3 regions of the Pseudoduganella sp. GW821-FHT05F09 genome follow, and region 3 is predicted to be linked to each of the others. Evidence: predicted binding sites of a transcription regulator. Region 3 holds the regulator's gene; each other region holds the start of a gene.
The links. Region 3 encodes FliA, which starts transcription of late flagellar genes. Its sites were predicted from a motif close to CTAAAGTTTNNNNNNNNNNNGCCGNTA; they were not measured.
Positions count from the first base shown of each region.

Region 1: the regulator FliA is predicted to act here: its motif matches at 3,866-3,892, upstream of AC07S4_RS01955 (flagellin N-terminal helical domain-containing protein).
Region 2: the regulator FliA is predicted to act here: its motif matches at 4,206-4,232, upstream of AC07S4_RS06405 (flagellar protein FliT).

Region 1 is NZ_JBWKSD010000001.1:471,553-477,180, reverse strand. Features, by position in the region: gene AC07S4_RS01975 (CoA transferase subunit A) at 1-427, opposite strand, end outside; gene AC07S4_RS01970 (LuxR C-terminal-related transcriptional regulator) at 534-1,094, shown strand; gene AC07S4_RS01965 (SDR family oxidoreductase) at 1,130-1,906, opposite strand; gene AC07S4_RS01960 (electron transfer flavoprotein-ubiquinone oxidoreductase) at 2,078-3,754, shown strand; gene AC07S4_RS01955 (flagellin N-terminal helical domain-containing protein) at 3,969-4,862, shown strand; gene AC07S4_RS01950 (hypothetical protein) at 4,961-5,628, shown strand, end outside.
Region 2 is NZ_JBWKSD010000002.1:276,511-282,138, reverse strand. Features, by position in the region: gene fumC (class II fumarate hydratase) at 1-896, opposite strand, end outside; gene AC07S4_RS06415 (type IV pilus assembly protein FimV) at 1,081-2,307, shown strand; gene AC07S4_RS06410 (aspartate aminotransferase type Ic) at 2,487-3,704, shown strand; gene AC07S4_RS06405 (flagellar protein FliT) at 3,881-4,162, opposite strand; gene AC07S4_RS06400 (HDOD domain-containing protein) at 4,332-5,159, opposite strand; gene AC07S4_RS06395 (M13 family metallopeptidase) at 5,394-5,628, shown strand, end outside.
Region 3 is NZ_JBWKSD010000013.1:90,329-95,956, reverse strand. Features, by position in the region: gene flhF (flagellar biosynthesis GTPase FlhF) at 1-1,419, shown strand, start outside; gene AC07S4_RS29305 (MinD/ParA family ATP-binding protein) at 1,412-2,236, shown strand; gene AC07S4_RS29300 (RNA polymerase sigma factor FliA) at 2,253-2,984, shown strand; gene AC07S4_RS29295 (flagellar motor protein) at 2,966-3,715, shown strand; gene motD (flagellar motor protein MotD) at 3,717-4,493, shown strand; gene AC07S4_RS29285 (hypothetical protein) at 4,500-5,628, opposite strand, start outside.

The sequences.
Region 1 (5,628 bases), on a different contig from region 3:
CGTACTGTTCGCCGTCGAATTCGCGGATTTCCTTGCCGTCGGCCACGATGGTGCCCACGCCGGTCTTGGTGAAGAAGGCCGGAATGCCGGCGCCGCCGGCGCGCAGCTTCTCAGCCAGCGTGCCTTGCGGCGTGAATTCCAGTTCCAGTTCGCCGGCCAGGTACTGGCGCGCGAATTCCTTGTTCTCGCCCACGTAGGAGGCGATCATCTTGCGGATCTGGCGGGTTTCCAGCAGCTGGCCCAGGCCGAAGCCGTCCACGCCGGCGTTGTTCGAGATCGCGGTCAGCTGCTTGGCGCCGCTGTCGCGCAGGGCGCCGATCAGCGCCTCCGGGATGCCGCACAGGCCAAAGCCGCCAACGGCGATGGTTTGCCCATCTTGCACAATGCCGGCCAGGGCGGCGGCGGCATCGGGATAAACTTTATTCATACATCTCCCTTATGTTTTGATAAGCTTGCACTGTTGTTCACATGGGGTATCAGCATAGAATACGCCTAGTGTTTCCACAATACCGTAGAACTACCGGCCCGCAACGATGAACGCACCACTCGCAATCGACTACGAAACCATCTTCCTGCATGCGCCGGTGGGAATGTGCATCTCGGAGAACCGCACCATCCAGTCGTGCAACGAGGCGCTGGCCGCCATGTTCGGCTATGCGCGCGCCGACCTGGTGGGCAAGTCCTTCTGCCAGCTCTACCCGTCGGCCGACGAATTCCTGCGCACCGGCGACCGCATCATCCCCATCATGAACGCCAAGGGCCGCTATTCGGACGAGCGCATCATGCGCCGCGCCAGCGGGGAACTGTTCTGGTGCCACGTGAGCGGGCACGCGCTGAAGGCCAAGGAGCCGCTGGGCGCGGGCATCTGGACCTTCGAGGACGTGAGCGAAAAGCGGCCGGTGACGGCGGAGCTGACGCCGCGCGAACGCGAAATCGCCGCCCTGCTGGTGGAAGGCAAGACCAGCAAAGTCATCGCGCGCCAGATCGACCTCAGCCCGCGCACGGTGGAAATGCACCGCGCCAGGCTGATGCGCAAATTCGAAGCGGCCACCTCCTCGGAGCTGGTGCACAAGCTGGTCGGCGTGCAACTGTAGAAAAGCGGCGGGGCCGGTTGACCCGCCGCTTTTTTTCACATCGCCGTCATTCCGTCGTCGGCGGAAATCACGGCGCCGTTGATAAAGTGCGAATCCTCGCCGGCCAGCAAGAGCAGCAGGCCGTCCAGGTCTTCCGGCTTGCCCGGGCGGCGGCGCGGCAGCATGTCGATCAGCTTGCGGCCCTGCTCGCTGGCGAAATAATCTTCGTTGATCTCGGTCGAGATATAGCCGGGACAGATGGCGTTGGTGTTGATGCCGTACTTGCCCCACTCCACCGCCATGGCCTTGGTCATCTGCACCACGCCGGCCTTGCTCATGCAGTACACGCCGATCTGCGGCAGCACGCGCAGCCCCGCCACCGAGGCGATGTTGATAATGCGGTGCTGCTTTTTCGGGTCGCCCTTGGCGCGCGCGATCATGCGCTTGGCGGTTTCCTGCGCCACGAAGAAGGCGCCGCGCAGATTGGTGTCCATGACGAAGGAGTAATCCTCCGGCGTGACGTCGACCAGGCGTTGTGTGGTGGAGACACCGGAATTGTTCACCAGGATGTCGATCTGGCCCGCCTCGGTCTCGGCGTGCGCGATGGCCGACTTGATGCTGGCGTAGTCGGTCACGTCCAGCGCCACCACGTGGGCCGCGCCGCCGTCCGCCTCGATCTCGGCGCGCAGCTCCTTCAGGCGCTCGATGCGGCGCGAGGCCAGCACCACCTGCGCGCCGGCCTGCGCCAGTACTTTGGCGAAGCGGGCGCCGAGTCCGCTGGAGGCGCCGGTCACCAGCGCGATTTTTCCTTCAAAGTTCACTTCTATGCCCACGGCGCTGCTCCTGTTTCGGTTGATAGCATGTCCGTAATGATTACACAAAATGCCAGTATTAGATTGCGGCGTCTAAGATTGTCACGCAAAATGGCGCCCATATTGCTAAACTGGCGAGAAAGAAGCACACTCGTGCTTATTTCTTACCTCATTCTTATAAAAGTATAAAACATGACCCAAGCTAACAACCTGCTAGAGCAATACGGCCCGCGCGATGCGATGGAGTACGACGTCGTCATCGTCGGTGGCGGCCCGGCCGGCCTGTCGGCCGCCATCAAGATCAAGCAGCTGGCGGCCGAGAAGAACCAGGAAGTATCCGTGGTGGTGCTGGAAAAAGGCGGCGAACTGGGCGCGCACATCCTGTCGGGCGCCGTGATGGACCCGAAGGCGCTGACCGAGCTGATCCCGAACTGGAAGGAGCTGGGCGCGCCGCTGAACACCGAAGTGACCGAAGACCGCGTGCTGTTCCTGACCGAAAAGAAAGCCTACAAGACGCCCAACTTCGCGCTGCCGGCCTGCTTCGAAAACCATGGCAACTATGTCATCTCGCTGGGCAATGTGGTGCGCTGGCTGGGCCAGCAGGCCGAGGCGCTGGGCGTGGAAATCTTCCCCGGCTTCGCCGCCGCCGAAGTGCTGTACAACGACGACGGCTCGGTCAAAGGCATTGCCACCGGCAATATGGGCGTCAAGCGGGACGGCGAAGCCGGTCCGGACTTCCAGCTGGGCATGGAGCTGCACGGCAAGTACACGCTGTTCGCCGAAGGCGCGCGCGGCCATCTGGGCAAGCAGCTGATGGCCAAGTACGACCTGAACAAGGGCAAGGACCCGCAGTCCTACGGCATCGGCATCAAGGAACTGTGGGAAATCGACCCGGCCAAGCATCAGCCCGGCCTGGTGATCCACACCACCGGCTGGCCGCTGGACAGCAAGACCTACGGCGGTTCCTTCCTCTACCACCTGGAAAACAACCAGGTCATGGTCGGCTACGTGGTCGGCCTGGACTATGAGAACCCGTACCTGTCGCCTTACGAGGAATTCCAGCGCTACAAGACCCACCCGGCCATCCGCAGCTTCTTCGAAGGCGGCAAGCGCATCTCCTACGGCGCGCGCGCGATCACGGCCGGCGGCCTGCAGTCGCTGCCCAAGCTGGCCTTCCCGGGCGGCGCGCTGATCGGCTGCGACGCCGGATTCCTGAACATGAGCCGCATCAAGGGTTCGCACGCCGCCATCAAGTCCGGCATGCTGGCCGCGCAAGCCGCCTTCGACGCGCTGGGCGCGGGCCGCCAGCACGACGAACTGGCCGCCTACCCCGCCGCTTTCGAGCAGTCCTGGCTGCACGAGGAGCTGCACGTGGCGCGCAATGTGAAGCCCTGGCTGAAAAAAGGCCTGTACCTGGGCTCGCTGATGACCGGCATCGACCAGCTCATCTTCCGCGGCAAGGCGCCGTGGACCCTGCACCACAGCCAGGCCGACCATGAGTGCCTGCAGCCGGCCGCCAACTTCCAGCCCATCGTCTATCCCAAGCCGGACGGCAAGCTGACCTTCGACCGCCTGTCCTCGGTCTTCATTTCCAACACCAACCACGCGGAAGACCAGCCGGTGCACCTGACGCTGAAGAACGCCAGCGTGCCGGTGGACGTGAACCTGGCCAAGTACGCCGGTCCGGAGGCGCGCTACTGTCCGGCCGGGGTGTATGAATTCGTCAAGACCGACGAAGGCCAGGACCGCTTGCAGATCAACGCGCAGAACTGCGTGCACTGCAAGACCTGCGACATCAAGGACCCGACCCAGAATATCGTCTGGATCACGCCGGAAGGCGGCGGCGGCCCGAACTATCCGAATATGTAAAATAAACAACGGCGCAGCGCCCCAGGGCCTGCGCCGTTGTGCTTTTAGGAACATAATCAGGGGCGGCCAGCTGTCCGGCCACGATAAAACAAATAATTTTCACAAATTTCTCTAAAGCATTTAATGCCCGGGGCGAAACGGTCGTCTTGTACTTGGGAGAGCGCAAACAAAGCAACGCTGCTCTAGAATCGAACCCACCTATCAGGAGTTATTCATGCTGAGTCTTCACACTAACAACGCGGCGCTGTCCGCTCAAAATTCGATCACCCGTACGCAGAACAGCCTGTCGACGTCGATGACTCGCCTGAGCACCGGCTACCGCATCAACTCGGCAATGGATGACGCTGCTGGCCTGCAGATCGCCACCCGTCTGAAAGCGCAAACGAGCGGTATGGCTGTTGCAATGCGCAACACCCAGAATTCGATCTCGATGATGCAGACCGCCGAAGGCGCGCTAGACGAGACCACCAATATTCTGGTGCGTATGAAGGATCTGGCCACCCAGTCGGCCGACGGCTCCTCCACCGACGACGACCGCACCGCAATGCAGTCCGAGTACGATGCACTGACCATGGAACTGAGCAACATCCTGTCGAACACCTCGTTCGGCGGCACCACCCTGCTGAGCACCAAGGCCGACTCGAAATTCAACGCCAAAGTGACCTTCCAGATCGGTTCGTCCAAAGGCGAAACCATGGACGTCGACCTGACCGCCGCCGGCGACAACTCGCTGACCCAGATGCACGCCGACATCGTCTCGGCCGCCGCCAACTACAAGTCGGACGGCACCGCTACCGCCGCCATCGGCACCGAAGTTGCCACCTCCACCGCCGCCAACGGCAACATCGACACGCTGAAAACCGCGATCGACTCCGTAGCCAAAGCCCGTTCCGCCCTGGGTGCTGCTTCGAACCGTCTGGACCACGTGTACAACAACCTGTCGAACGTATCGACCAACACCAAAAACGCCAGCGGCCGTATCATGGACGTGGACTTCGCTTCGGAATCCGCAGCCATGACCTCGAACCAGATGCTGCTGCAAGCTGGTACCGCAATGCTGAAGCAAAGCAACAGCCAGTCCTCGCTGGTTCTGTCCCTGCTGCAATAATAGCAAGGGCTTCCAGGGCGCTAGCGCGCCCGGGAGGACAAGAGCCAACCGGGCTTCCGGTTGGCTTTTTTCGTTTAAGCGCAAGATAAGATTGCTTTATGGCAATATACCGACTTACACCGATCAGCTCCTCGCTCAACATCCCCGAGCGGGTGATGCGCGAACAGCCTGGACAAGCGCCCCCCATCCCGCCGGTGGCCCATGTGCCGGGCGAGGAAGCCAGCTTCTCGCTGCCGCCCGGCCTGTCCCAGGCGCTGAACGGCGTGGCCGACGCGCAAGAAGCGGTACTGGTCCAGCAGGGCCTGAAGTCGCTCGCCAATGCGGCGCAGGCGCAGGCGGCCAATATGGCCGAGCCGGCCGCGCTGCGCCCCGATCAATTGCAGATGTCGCGCCAGCTGGTCTGGCAGCAGCCGGACGCCACCACCATGGCCATGTCATGGGCCATCATGGTGCGCACCTACGGCGAGCAGCGCGCCGCGCTGATGGAGCAGGCGCGCGGACGCCATCTGCCGTCCGGCCTGTTCATGGCCGAGCAGGGCCAGTCGGCCATGCGCGACGGCCGCGCCGCGCCCATGATGCTGAGCGAAATGGAATCCTGGCGTTTCGCCGTCTACGCCTGGGGCGCCGAGAAACTGGTGCTGCGCGTGGTCTCGCGCGACCCCGGCCAGCCCGACGAGCCGCGCCGCCGCCGCGCGCGCGTGGCGATCCGGCTGGAACTGTTTATTGAAGGCATGGGCAAGGTGCTGGTGCAGATGGAGCCGGCCGG
Region 2 (5,628 bases), on a different contig from region 3:
GACGCCATCCAGCGCACGTCGTTGGCGATTTTCATCAGCGCGGTGGCCAGGGTTTTCATGGCGCCGTGGGCCGCCACCAGCGCGTCGTGCCCGGCCAGCGCGGCGAATTTATTGTCGGCGGTCTGGAACGGCAGCTGCAGGCGGTCTGCCAGCTCGGCCGCGATGCGGGTGGCGTATTCCGGATGCGCGTTCAGGCCGGTGCCCACCGCCGTGCCGCCTGCGGCCAGCTCCAGCAGCGGGGGCAGGGCGGCGGTGATGGCCAGGTCCGCATAGTCCAGCTGGGCCACGTAGCCGGAAAATTCCTGGCCCAGGGTCAGCGGCGTGGCGTCCTGCAAATGGGTGCGGCCGATCTTGACGATGCCGGCAAAGGCCTTGGCCTTGGCGTCCAGCGTGGCGCGCAGGTCGCGCAGGGCCGGCAGCACGGCGTGCGCCAGCGCGTTGGCGGAGGCGACGTGGATGGCGGTGGGGAAGATGTCGTTGGACGACTGGCCCATGTTCACATGGTCGTTCGGGTGCAGCAGGCGCTTCTCGCCGCGCTCGCCGCCCAGGATTTCCGAGCCACGGTTGGCCAGCACCTCGTTCATATTCATATTGGACTGGGTGCCGGAACCGGTCTGCCACACGGCCAGCGGGAATTCGCCGGGATGCTTGCCCGCCAGTACCTCGTCAGCCGCCTGGGTGATGGCGCCGGCCTTGGCTTCATCCAGCAGGCCCAAGTCCAGGTTCACGCGCGCGGCGGCGCGCTTGACGCTGGCCAGCGCATGGATCAGCTCGGGCGGCATGCGTTCGGTGGAGATGGCGAAGTGTTCCAGCGAGCGCTGGGTTTGCGCGCCCCACAGCTGCCCGGCGGGGACGTCGATAGGACCAAAACTGTCGCGCTCGATACGGATGCTCATGGATGCCTCTGTCATGATGGAATATGCAATTAGTGTAGCGCAGAGTCCAATTTCCGGCGCGGGACTTCAAAACGGGAAATTCCAGCCGTTAAGACTGTTACACTTTAGAAATTCGCAGCTTAGCGATCCCGAATACATGCAGCGTCGTCCTCACCGTTTTCTAGCCCTTCGCGCCGGCGGCCTCGTGCTGGCAGCCGTCCTGTCGTCCGCTTCCCTGGCGGCCGAGCTGGGCGACGTGGTGGTGCGTTCCCACATCGGGCAGCAGTTGTCGGCCGATATAGAACTGGTGATGCTGGCGCCGGAGGATCTGGCGGGCGTGCAGGTCAGGCTGGCGGGGCCGAATGTGTACCAGGGCGCCAATGTGCGCATGAATCCGGTGCTGTCGTCGCTGCGCATGAGCGTGGTCAAGCGCGACAACCGGCAGTTCCTGCACCTGACCACGTTCCAGCCGGTGGATGCGGAATTGCTGCATCTGTTTGTGGAACTGGGGACGGGCGCGCGGGCCAGCGTGCGGTCGGCAACCTTGTGGCTGACGCCCGAGCCCGCGCCTGTGCTGCCCCCTGCGCCGCTGCCCGCGCCACGGCCGCAGCTTGCCGCGCCTGCTGCGGCAAAGCCGTCCGAAGCGGAAGGCGCCGCGCAGGACGCGCAGGCGGCCGCCAACCGTGCAGCGGCTTTACGCGCAGCCAGGATGCGCGCAGCGGCGAATGCGGCGCGTAGCGCGGCCGGCGACGCCGCCCCGCAGGCAGGCGCCGAGGTCAAGCCGGGGCCGGCTGCGGTTCCCATCAAGCTTGGCCCGGAGCCGCGCGCCGCCAAAAGCAAAACGGCCGCCAAGGGCGTCTGCGCGCCGGGGCAGCAGGACGGCGAGGCCCAGCAATGCCTGGCGCTGGACCAGACCAATGCGGAACTGAAAACCAAGCTGATCGATCTGGAAAACAAGGTCAAGCAATTGCAGACCGCGCTGGGGGCGGGCGCCGCAACGGCCGCCGCGCCCGGCGCCGGCGCTGCGTCCGCCGCCTCGGCCGCCGCGCCAGCCGCCAGCGCGCCCGCTGCGCCAGGCGCCGCATCCACCGCCGCACCGGCCGCCGCATCGCCCGCGCCGGCCAGTGCTTCGGCCGACGCCAGCGCGCCTGAGGTGGCCAACAAGGCGGGCGCCGTGATTCCGCCGTCCACCCCAGCCAAGGCCAACGGCAAAAAGAAACGCGAGCCCGGCGGCGTGAACACCACCACCATGGCGATAGGTGGCGTCCTGTTGCTGGCGCTGCTTGGCGGCCTGCTGTACTACCTGATCCGCCGCAAGAAGATCAAATTTTCCACCGCCCCGTTGAAGGTCTGGCAAGGCTGGCGCAAGGACAAAAAAGCCCCCGAAGCGGAGCCCGCGTCCGCCGAAGCCGCCATACCCGAAAAAGAATAGCCGCCATACGGGCGGCCCCGGCAATGCGGCGCGAAACGCGCTATACTCATGCCGTGCTTTTCTGCACCCATCCCCCTCAGTCCAGCTAAACCAGCACCCGCCAGCGTTCCCGCCTGGCGACAGGCGCTGGGTGGTGCCCGCGCATTGCGCACCCGCTTTCAATCCCCAGGAAAGGCATCATGAGCACCGCACCATTACAGTCCCAATACGACGAATTCAAGCAACTCGGCCTGAAACTCGACATGTCGCGCGGCAAGCCCGCGCCTGAACAGCTGGACCTGTCCAACGCGCTGATGGCCGCGCTGGACGGCTACGCCGCGCACGACGGCACCGACACCCGCAACTACGGCGGCGGCGTGGGACTGCCGGAAGCGCGCGCCCTGTTCGGCGAACTGCTGGACGTGCCGGCCGCGCAGGTCGTGGTCGACAGCAGCGCCAGCCTGTCGCTGATGCACGACGTCATCGTCTACAGCCTGCTGCTGGGCGTGCCGGGCCATGCGCCGTGGATGGGCGCGCAGCCGGTCACCTTCCTGTGCCCGGTGCCCGGCTACGACCGCCACTTCGCCATCTGCGAACAGCGCGGCATCAAGATGGTCAACATCCCGATGACCGAAGACGGCCTGGACATGGACCTGGTCGAGCGCCTGGTGGCGTCGGACGCCAGCATCAAGGGCATGTGGTGCGTGCCGAAGTACAGCAACCCGGGCGGCGTGGTCTACTCGGACGAAGTGGTGCGCCGCCTGGCCGCGATGAAAACCGCCGCCCCCGACTTCCGCCTGATGTGGGACGACGCCTACCGCTTCCACCACCTGGGCGACGAGAAAATCGGCATGGCCAACATCCTGGACGAGTGCGCCAAGGCGGGCAATCCGGACCGCGCCATCGTGTTCGCGTCCAGCTCCAAGGTCAGTTGGGCAGGTTCCGGCGTGGCCGCGCTGGCCGCGTCGCCGGCCAATATCGCCTGGTGGACCAAGCACGCCGGCATCCGCAGCATCGGCCCGGACAAGGTCAACCAGCTGCGCCACGTGCGTTTCCTGAAAGACAAGGCCACGGTCGAAGCGCTGATGGAGCAGCACCGCGCGCTGCTCAAGCCCAAGTTCGACACCGTGCTGGCCCTGTTCGAAGAGCACCTCGGCAGCGTGCCCGGCGTCAGCTGGACCCGTCCCAAGGGCGGCTACTTCATCGACCTGGTCACCCCGCCGGGCGCCGCCAAGCGCACCATCGCGCTGGCCAAGGAAGCCGGCATCACGCTGACCCCGGCCGGCGCCGCCTACCCCTACGGCCTGGACCCCGAGGACAGCCACATCCGCATCGCCCCCAGCTTCCCCTCGCTGGACGAAATCCGCCAGGCCGCCAAGGGCATCGCCCTCTCGCTGCGCGTAGCGGTCAGCCAATAAGCCAGCACGCCTCGCGCCTTGCCGAAAACCAAAAAGGGGTCAGACCCCTTTTGGCTTTTCGGCAATATCAACCCTGACCCCATTTTCCTGCAAAGCAAAAAGGGGTCAGGGTTGATTTTTTGTTGGGGAAATAAAAAAGCGCCGTGAAGGCGCTTTTGTCGTTGGGGCGGGGCGGCTTATTGCGGCATGCCGGGGACGCGGTTCAGCCATGGCTCGGTGACGTCGCGCACGGCGCGGTCGTTGGCCAGGATTTGCTTGAGCAGGTCGATTTTGCGCTGGCGGGCTGCGCCTTCCAGCGGGGCGACGGTGGCGCCGGCTGCCACGGTGGCGGTGGCCACGGCGGTCTGGTTTTCCAGGCGGCCCAGGCTCTCCCAGTCGCTTGCGCGCGCTGCCATCACCATGTTATTGGTCAAGGTGGCAACATTTTCGTACATGGCGAGCACTTCGTTGGAGGTCATGGCGCATCCTGAAAAATAAAAATGGACTACTGCTTGTCTGGATTAACGTCATGCCGCGCGGGAACTTTAGGGTTTTTTGAAAATAATTTGAAATTATTTTTGATGTGGCAAAAATGACAAGGCCGGCGCGGCCTCGAAGGGCGGCGCCGGCCTCATGGCGGGGTGTGATTTACTTGACCAGTTCTTCCAGGCCTGCGCTCAGCTCGCTAGGAGGCGGCATGTCGTCGATCAGCGCGTTCGGCTCCAGGCCCAGCTCTTCGGCGATCTCGGTCGGGTAGCAGGCTTCGATTTCCTCGTCCGTCAGCTTGTTTTCCTCCACCCGCGCGCGCCAGGCCGCCAGGTGGATGATGCCGGCCAGGCGGGTGCCGTGCTCGTGGTTCATCGGGTCGGGGAAGGCCATGATGGTCTCGGAGAAGGCTTCCGGGAACTTCCAGCGCTTGGCCAGTTCCGCGCCCACGTCGGCGAAGGTGTAGGCCAGCGAGGCTTGTTCGGCGTCCAGGCGGCGCGAGTCCAGCGGGCCGGCGACCTTGTCCAGCTGCATGGCCTGTTCCGGCATGGCGGCGTGCATCACCAGCTGGCCGATGGCGTGCATCATGCCGATGGTGAAGGCGAGGTCGGTGTTTTCCTTGGTCTTTTTGGCGATCCACTTGGCCGAGCAGGCGGTGTACAGGCTGTAGCGCCAGAATTGCTTCAGGTCCAGGCCGGGCACCGTTTTGAAGCCGCTCACCAGGCCGGAGCTGATCACCAGCGTGCGCACGGTGACAAAGCCCAGCATCAGCACCGCGTCTTCCACCGTGCCGATGCTGCGCGAGACATGGTAGTAGGCCGAGTTGGCCAGGCGCAGCAGCTTGGCGCTCAGGACGGGATCGGTGGACAGTTTTTTCGCGATTTCCTCGGTGGAAACGCTGGCCTTGTCAAAGCTGCTGATCAGTTCTTCGACAACTTTGGGAGCCGTAGGCAACGCAGTCGGGTTCTGGAAAAGGGCTTCAAGTTTCATAGGGGGCTCTCCTTGTTTTGTATGCGTTGCTGTAAGTGAACTATATAGGGATTCCTTGCATCGTTGTGGCCTTTTTGCGCTGCGCGTAGCATAGATGCACCGCATTCCCCGTATTCTGCAGCGCATCGCTGTATTTTGCAGTCTGTCGCGCGGCGCTCGCTTCCGGCCGCGCGCTTGCTTAGAGTGGAGTCTGGCGTACCACGCCGTTTAAAAACACAACAACAGGAACAAGACATGCACGCACCCATCAAGACCGTACTCGGCTTTGCGCTGGCCGGCGCCCTCCAGGCGCTGTCCCCTTGCTATGCGGCCCAGGCAGACGCGCCGGTCTCCACCGCCAAGGCCGCGCTGCTGCCCGGCGACGACTTCTTTGCCTACGCTAACGGCGACTGGCTGGCCGCCACCCAGATCCCGGCCGACCGGGGCAGCTGGAGCGCGGGAGCCCAGCTGGCCGAAGACACCAACCAGC
Region 3 (5,628 bases):
GCACCTACATCGCGTGAAGCGCTGCGCAAAGTACGCGAGGCCCTGGGGCCGGATGCGGTGATCTTGTCGAATCGTCCTACTGATGGCGAGGTGGAAATTCTCGCCCTCGCCAACGACGACGCCGCTTCGCTGGCGCTGCCTTCCCCCGATTCGCCGATGGCGCAGCCGAATCCTTACCTGGATCTGCCGGAAACCCCGTCCTATCTCGCGCCGCTGGCGGCCATGGCCCCGGTGGCCGCCGCCCCGGCCGCGCCAGCCGCCGCACCCGCCCCGCGCCCCGCGCCCCGCACCGCCGCACCGGAAGCAGCCGTGCGCCAGCCGACGCCGCGTGCCCCCGCAGCGCCAGCGCCCGTCGCCGCGCCGTCGCTGGACATGGACCGCATCAGCGCCATGGTGGCCGACGCCGTCGCCAGCGCCAAGGCCAACGCGGCCGCCGAGATGAGCGGCATGATGAGCGAAATCCGCGCCATGCGCGGCATGATGGAAACCCAGCTGGCGGAAATCTCCTGGGGCTCGGCCCAGCAGCGCGAGCCGCAAAAGGCCGCCGTGCTGCGTGAAATGCTGGCGGCCGGTTTCTCGGCCAGCCTGGCGCGCTACCTGATAGAAAAACTGCCGGCCGGCCGCGACGCCGCCGACAGCCTGCGCTGGATCAAGACCGTGCTGACCCGCAACCTGTCGGCCATCGCCAACGAAGACGCGCTGATCGAGCAGGGCGGCGTGTTCGCCCTGGTCGGCCCGACCGGCGTCGGCAAGACCACCAGCACCGCCAAGCTGGCCGCGCGCTGCGTGATGCGCCACGGCCCGGACAAGCTGGCCCTGATCACCACCGACGCCTACCGTATCGGCGCCCACGAACAGCTGCGCATCTACGGCAAGATCCTGGGCGTGATGGTGCATTCGGTGAAGGACGAGGCCGACCTGCGCATCGCCCTGAAAGAACTGAAGAACAAGCACACCGTGCTGATCGACACCGTCGGCGTGAGCCAGCGCGACCACATGGTGGCCGAGCAGGTCGCCATGCTGCAAGGCACCGGCGCCAACGTCCAGCGCCTGCTGTGCCTGAACGCCACCTCGACCCAGGAAACCCTGAACGAAGTGGTGCGCGCCTACCAGGGCAGCGGCCTGGCCGGCTGCATCATGACCAAGCTGGACGAAGCGGCCTCGATCGGCAATGTGCTGGACGTGGTGATACGCCAGAAACTGAATATGTTCTACGTCTCGAGCGGCCAGCGGGTGCCGGAAGACCTGCACCTGGCCGACCCGGCCGCGCTGGTCGAGCGCGCCTTCCGCCTGAAGCAGGGCGCCGCCGCCGGCCAGTACGCCGATCACGAACTGCCGCTGGTGATGTCGGCCGCCGGCGCCTTCGGCGGCCATGTCGCCGGCCTGGAGCACGCACTGCGCGAGGTGCGCCTTGGCTAACTTCGACTTCGACCAGGCCGAGGGCCTGCGCCGCATGCTGGCGGGGCCGCAGCCGCGCATCGTCACCTTCCTCTCCGCCACGCCGCAGGACGACAAGGGCGCCATGCTGGTCAACCTGGGCGCCTCGCTGGCGCGCGCCGGCAACGACGTGCTGCTGGTCGACGCCTGCGCCAGCGCGCACGGCGTGGCCTCCCGCCTGGGCGTGGACAGCGGCGCCAGCCTGCTGGACGTGGCGCGCCAGGAATGCGGCCTGAACCAGGTAATCCACCAGGTGCCGCAAGGCTTCGGTGTGGTATCGATGACACGCGGCGTGGCCCGCTCCGGCCCCGACGAAACGCGCCGCCTGGCCAAGGCCTTCGACGTGCTGGCCAAGCAGACCGGCCTGATGATAGTCGATGGCGAGTTCGACGGCGAGGCGTTTCCGGTGCCGGTGATGGCCAGTTCCGACATCGTGGTGCAGGTCTCGAACAGCGCCACTTCGATCAAAAACGCCTACAGCATGATCAAGCGCCTGAACCACGAACTGGGCCGGCGGCCCTTCGGCATCGTGGTAACGGGCGCATCCGAGGCCGAAGCCAAGGTGGTTTACGATAATATGGCGCAAGCGGCGAGCCGATACCTGGCTGTCACCCTGGTTTCGATGGGGTCGGTGCCGGCTGACGAGTACTTGCAGCGCGCGGCGCGCCTGGGGCGGGCGGTGGTCGACGCCTTTCCTCTGGCCGGTGCGTCGGTCGCGTTCCGGCAACTGGCAGGACGTCTGGCGCTGGCCGGCGCGCCTCAATTCCGCACGGGGAGTAGCAACCATTTTAGCGTCTGAGAAAAATTAGAACGATATGTACACGGCCAAAGGGAAAGCGGACAAGAACTCGCTGCTGACGGAGCATATGCCGCTGGTCAAGCGGCTGGCCCACCACATGAAGGCCAAATTGCCACCCAGCGTGGAAGTCGATGATCTGGTGCAGGCCGGCATGATAGGCCTGCTCGACGCCATCAACCGCTATGAGGAAACCCACGGCGCCCAGTTTGAAACCTATGCCGTGATGCGCATCCGCGGCGCCATGCTCGACGAGCTGCGCAATAGCGACTGGATGCCGCGCAGCATGCGCCAGGACATGCGCAAGATCGAAACCGCCATGGCCACCTTGCAGCAGCGCCTGGGCCGTCCGCCCAGCGAGTCGGAAGTGGCCAAGTCGCTCAAGCTGTCGCTGGCCGACTACCAGGAAATGCTGTCCGAAGGCGGCGGCCACCAGCTGATCTATTACGAAGACTTCCGCGACGACGACGGCGGCGAAAGCTTCCTCGACCGCTACCACAGCGACGAGGACGCCGACCCGCTGCGCGCGCTGCTCGACACCGACTTCCGCCAGGCCGTGATCGACGCCATCGACGCCTTGCCGCCGCGCGAGAAGATGCTGATGGGCTTGTACTACGAAGAAGAACTGAACTTGAAGGAAATCGGCGCCGTCATGGGCGTCTCCGAATCACGCGTATCGCAGCTGCATACGCAAGCGGTGGCGCGTCTGCGCGCCTCGTTAAGGGAGCAGGCATGGACTGGGCCAGCATAGCAGGACTGATACTGGGCGTGGCCGGCGTGCTGATCGGCCAGGGCATGGAGGGTGGCAAGCTGAGCTCGCTGCTGCAGCCGGCCGCCTTCGCCATCGTGGTGATCGGCACGCTGGGCGCGGTGCTGCTGCAGACCAAGCCGGCCACCTTTGTGCGCGGGCTGCGCATGGCGCGCTGGATCGTGGCGCCGCCGCCGGACACGCGCGTCGCGCTGGCGCGCGAAATCGGCGCCTGGAACACCACCGCCAAGCGCGACGGCATGCTGTCGCTGGAGCGCTATATGCTCGCCTCGAAGGACAAATTCAACGCCAAGGGCCTGCGCCTGATAGTCGACGGCATCCATCCGGACAAGCTGCGCAACCTGCTCGACACCGAAATCACCGCCTACGAAACGGCCGAGCGCCAGGCCGTGCGGATCTGGGAATCGGCGGCCGGCTACTCGCCCACCATCGGCATCCTGGGCGCGGTGCTGGGCCTGATCCAGGTGATGGAGAACCTGGCCGACCCCAGCAAGCTGGGCGCCGGCATCGCGATCGCCTTCGTGTCCACCATCTACGGCGTGGGCCTGGCCAATCTGCTGTTCTACCCGATAGCCAACAAGCTCAAGGTCATCGTCACCCAGCATGTGCACCAGCAGGAGATCGCCGCCGCCGTGTTCTACGACATCGCGACGGGCGACCACAGCCGCGTGATCGACGAACGCATCGCCACCCTGCTGCGCGAGTACGACTGAGATGCAGCGCCGCGCCCGCAGGAAGTTCGACGACGAGCCGGAGAACCACGAGCGCTGGCTGATCTCCTACGCCGACTTCATCACCCTGCTGTTCGCCTTCTTCGTGGTGATGTATTCGATCGCCGCCGTCAACACCGGCAAGTACAAGATTTTCTCGGACGCGCTGGGCGACGCCTTCGGCGGCCAGGGGGCGGCCAAGCCCATCAACACACAGGTGCAGAACCTGCCCATCCCCAATCCCGCGCTGCGCCGGCGCACCGAGCTGCTGCGCAAGGAAAAAGAGCAGATGACCAAGCTGGCGCAGGACCTGCTGTCCACGCTGGCGCCGCTGGTCAAGGAAGGCAAGGTGCGGGTCACGCAGAACAGCCGCGGCGTCAGCGTGGAGATCAACGCCAGCGTGCTGTTCGATCCGGGCGCGGCCCTGCTGACGTCCGAATCGCGCGAAGCGCTGCAGGCCGTGGCGGTGCTGCTGAAGGCGGACCCGCACGCGGTGCAGGTCGAGGGCCACACCGACAACGTCCCCATCCGCAACACCAATTTCCCGTCCAACTGGGAGCTGTCGGCCGCGCGCGCGGGCGCCGTGGTGCGGCTGTTCATCGATTCCGGCGTGGCGCCGGCGCGGCTCACGGCGGTCGGCCACGCCGACAACTACCCGGTGGCGCCCAACGCGCAAGCGGACGGCCGCGCCCGCAACCGCCGCGTGGCGGTGACCATCCTGTCCGGCATCCCCGACCCGTCCACCGAAGTACCCACCGCTCCGCCCCCCCCAGCTCCGTAGGGCGGGTTAGCGGCGTGCCGCGTAACCCGCCATGCGCCGCCGCCAGTGCCAGCCGACGCCGGCCCCCACCACGCCCAGCAGCAGCCCGCCCACCGGCGCAGGCACCGGCAAGGAACTGTCGTCGGCCGAGGCCGGCCCGGTGCGCAGCTCGGCCGGGAAGGGGCGCGGCGGCGCCGGCACGATCTGCCATTGCGCCTCATCCTGCGGCGCGCGCGCCATGAATTCATCGATGGAAAACACGGGCGCCGAGCCAAAAGCGCGGCTGGACGGCACCTGCGGAATGCGCACCAGCACCAGCGCTTCCACGTCTGCCTGCAACTGCTGCTCATAAGCGCTCAGCGCGCGGCCGGGCGCCGGGCCGCCGAGCAGCTTGAGCAGGTCCTGGCCCAGCGCCGCGAAGGCCACGGCCGGGTAGAGCCGGGTCTGCTCCTCGGTAAAGTAGCCGTAGGCCTTGTGGCCGCTGGCCAGGCTGAGGTCCTTGGCGGCCTTGTAGCCGTAGGCGCCGATGGCCTTGATGCGGCTGGTCGGCCCCTGTCCGGGCACCTGCCAGCCCAGCGCCCTGAACGCGTCCATGCTGATGCCGGCGCAGTTGGCCGAGGCGTGGCGGTAGCTGAATTCGTGCCGGTAGAAGCGGCGGAAGCGGTCCTGCATGCTGCGCTGGTAGGCTTGCGCGGTGCGCGCGTCGCGCAGCACCGCCACCAGCATGGTCGACGGCCGGTAGTACTGCTGGCCGCTGTTCAGGTCCATCAGGTAGTTGTCCATGGGGACCATCGACGCAATGATGCCTTTTTCGCTGTAGCTGTCCAGATTGTAGAAGTTGTTCACCATCCAGTCGGCCCATTCGCCATGCCGGCCCAGGCGGCCGGTGGCGACCGCGAAGTGGCCGCCGTAGGCTTCGTCGTCGTCGCCCTGGGCGCCGTTCAGCATCAGGGCCAGCACGGCCTTGCCGCCCCAGTCGCGGGCGGCGGGCCGGCGTTCCCAGATCAGGCGCGTGGCGTAGGGGCTGCGCGCGCCGCCGTTTTCCTGGCGCACAAAGGCGCTTAGCGTGTCGCCAGCGGCGGCCAGGGGCTGCGGCCGCATGCTGGCCGCGTCGATGACATAGTCCAGCGGCCAGATGGTGCGCGCTTCGAAGCTG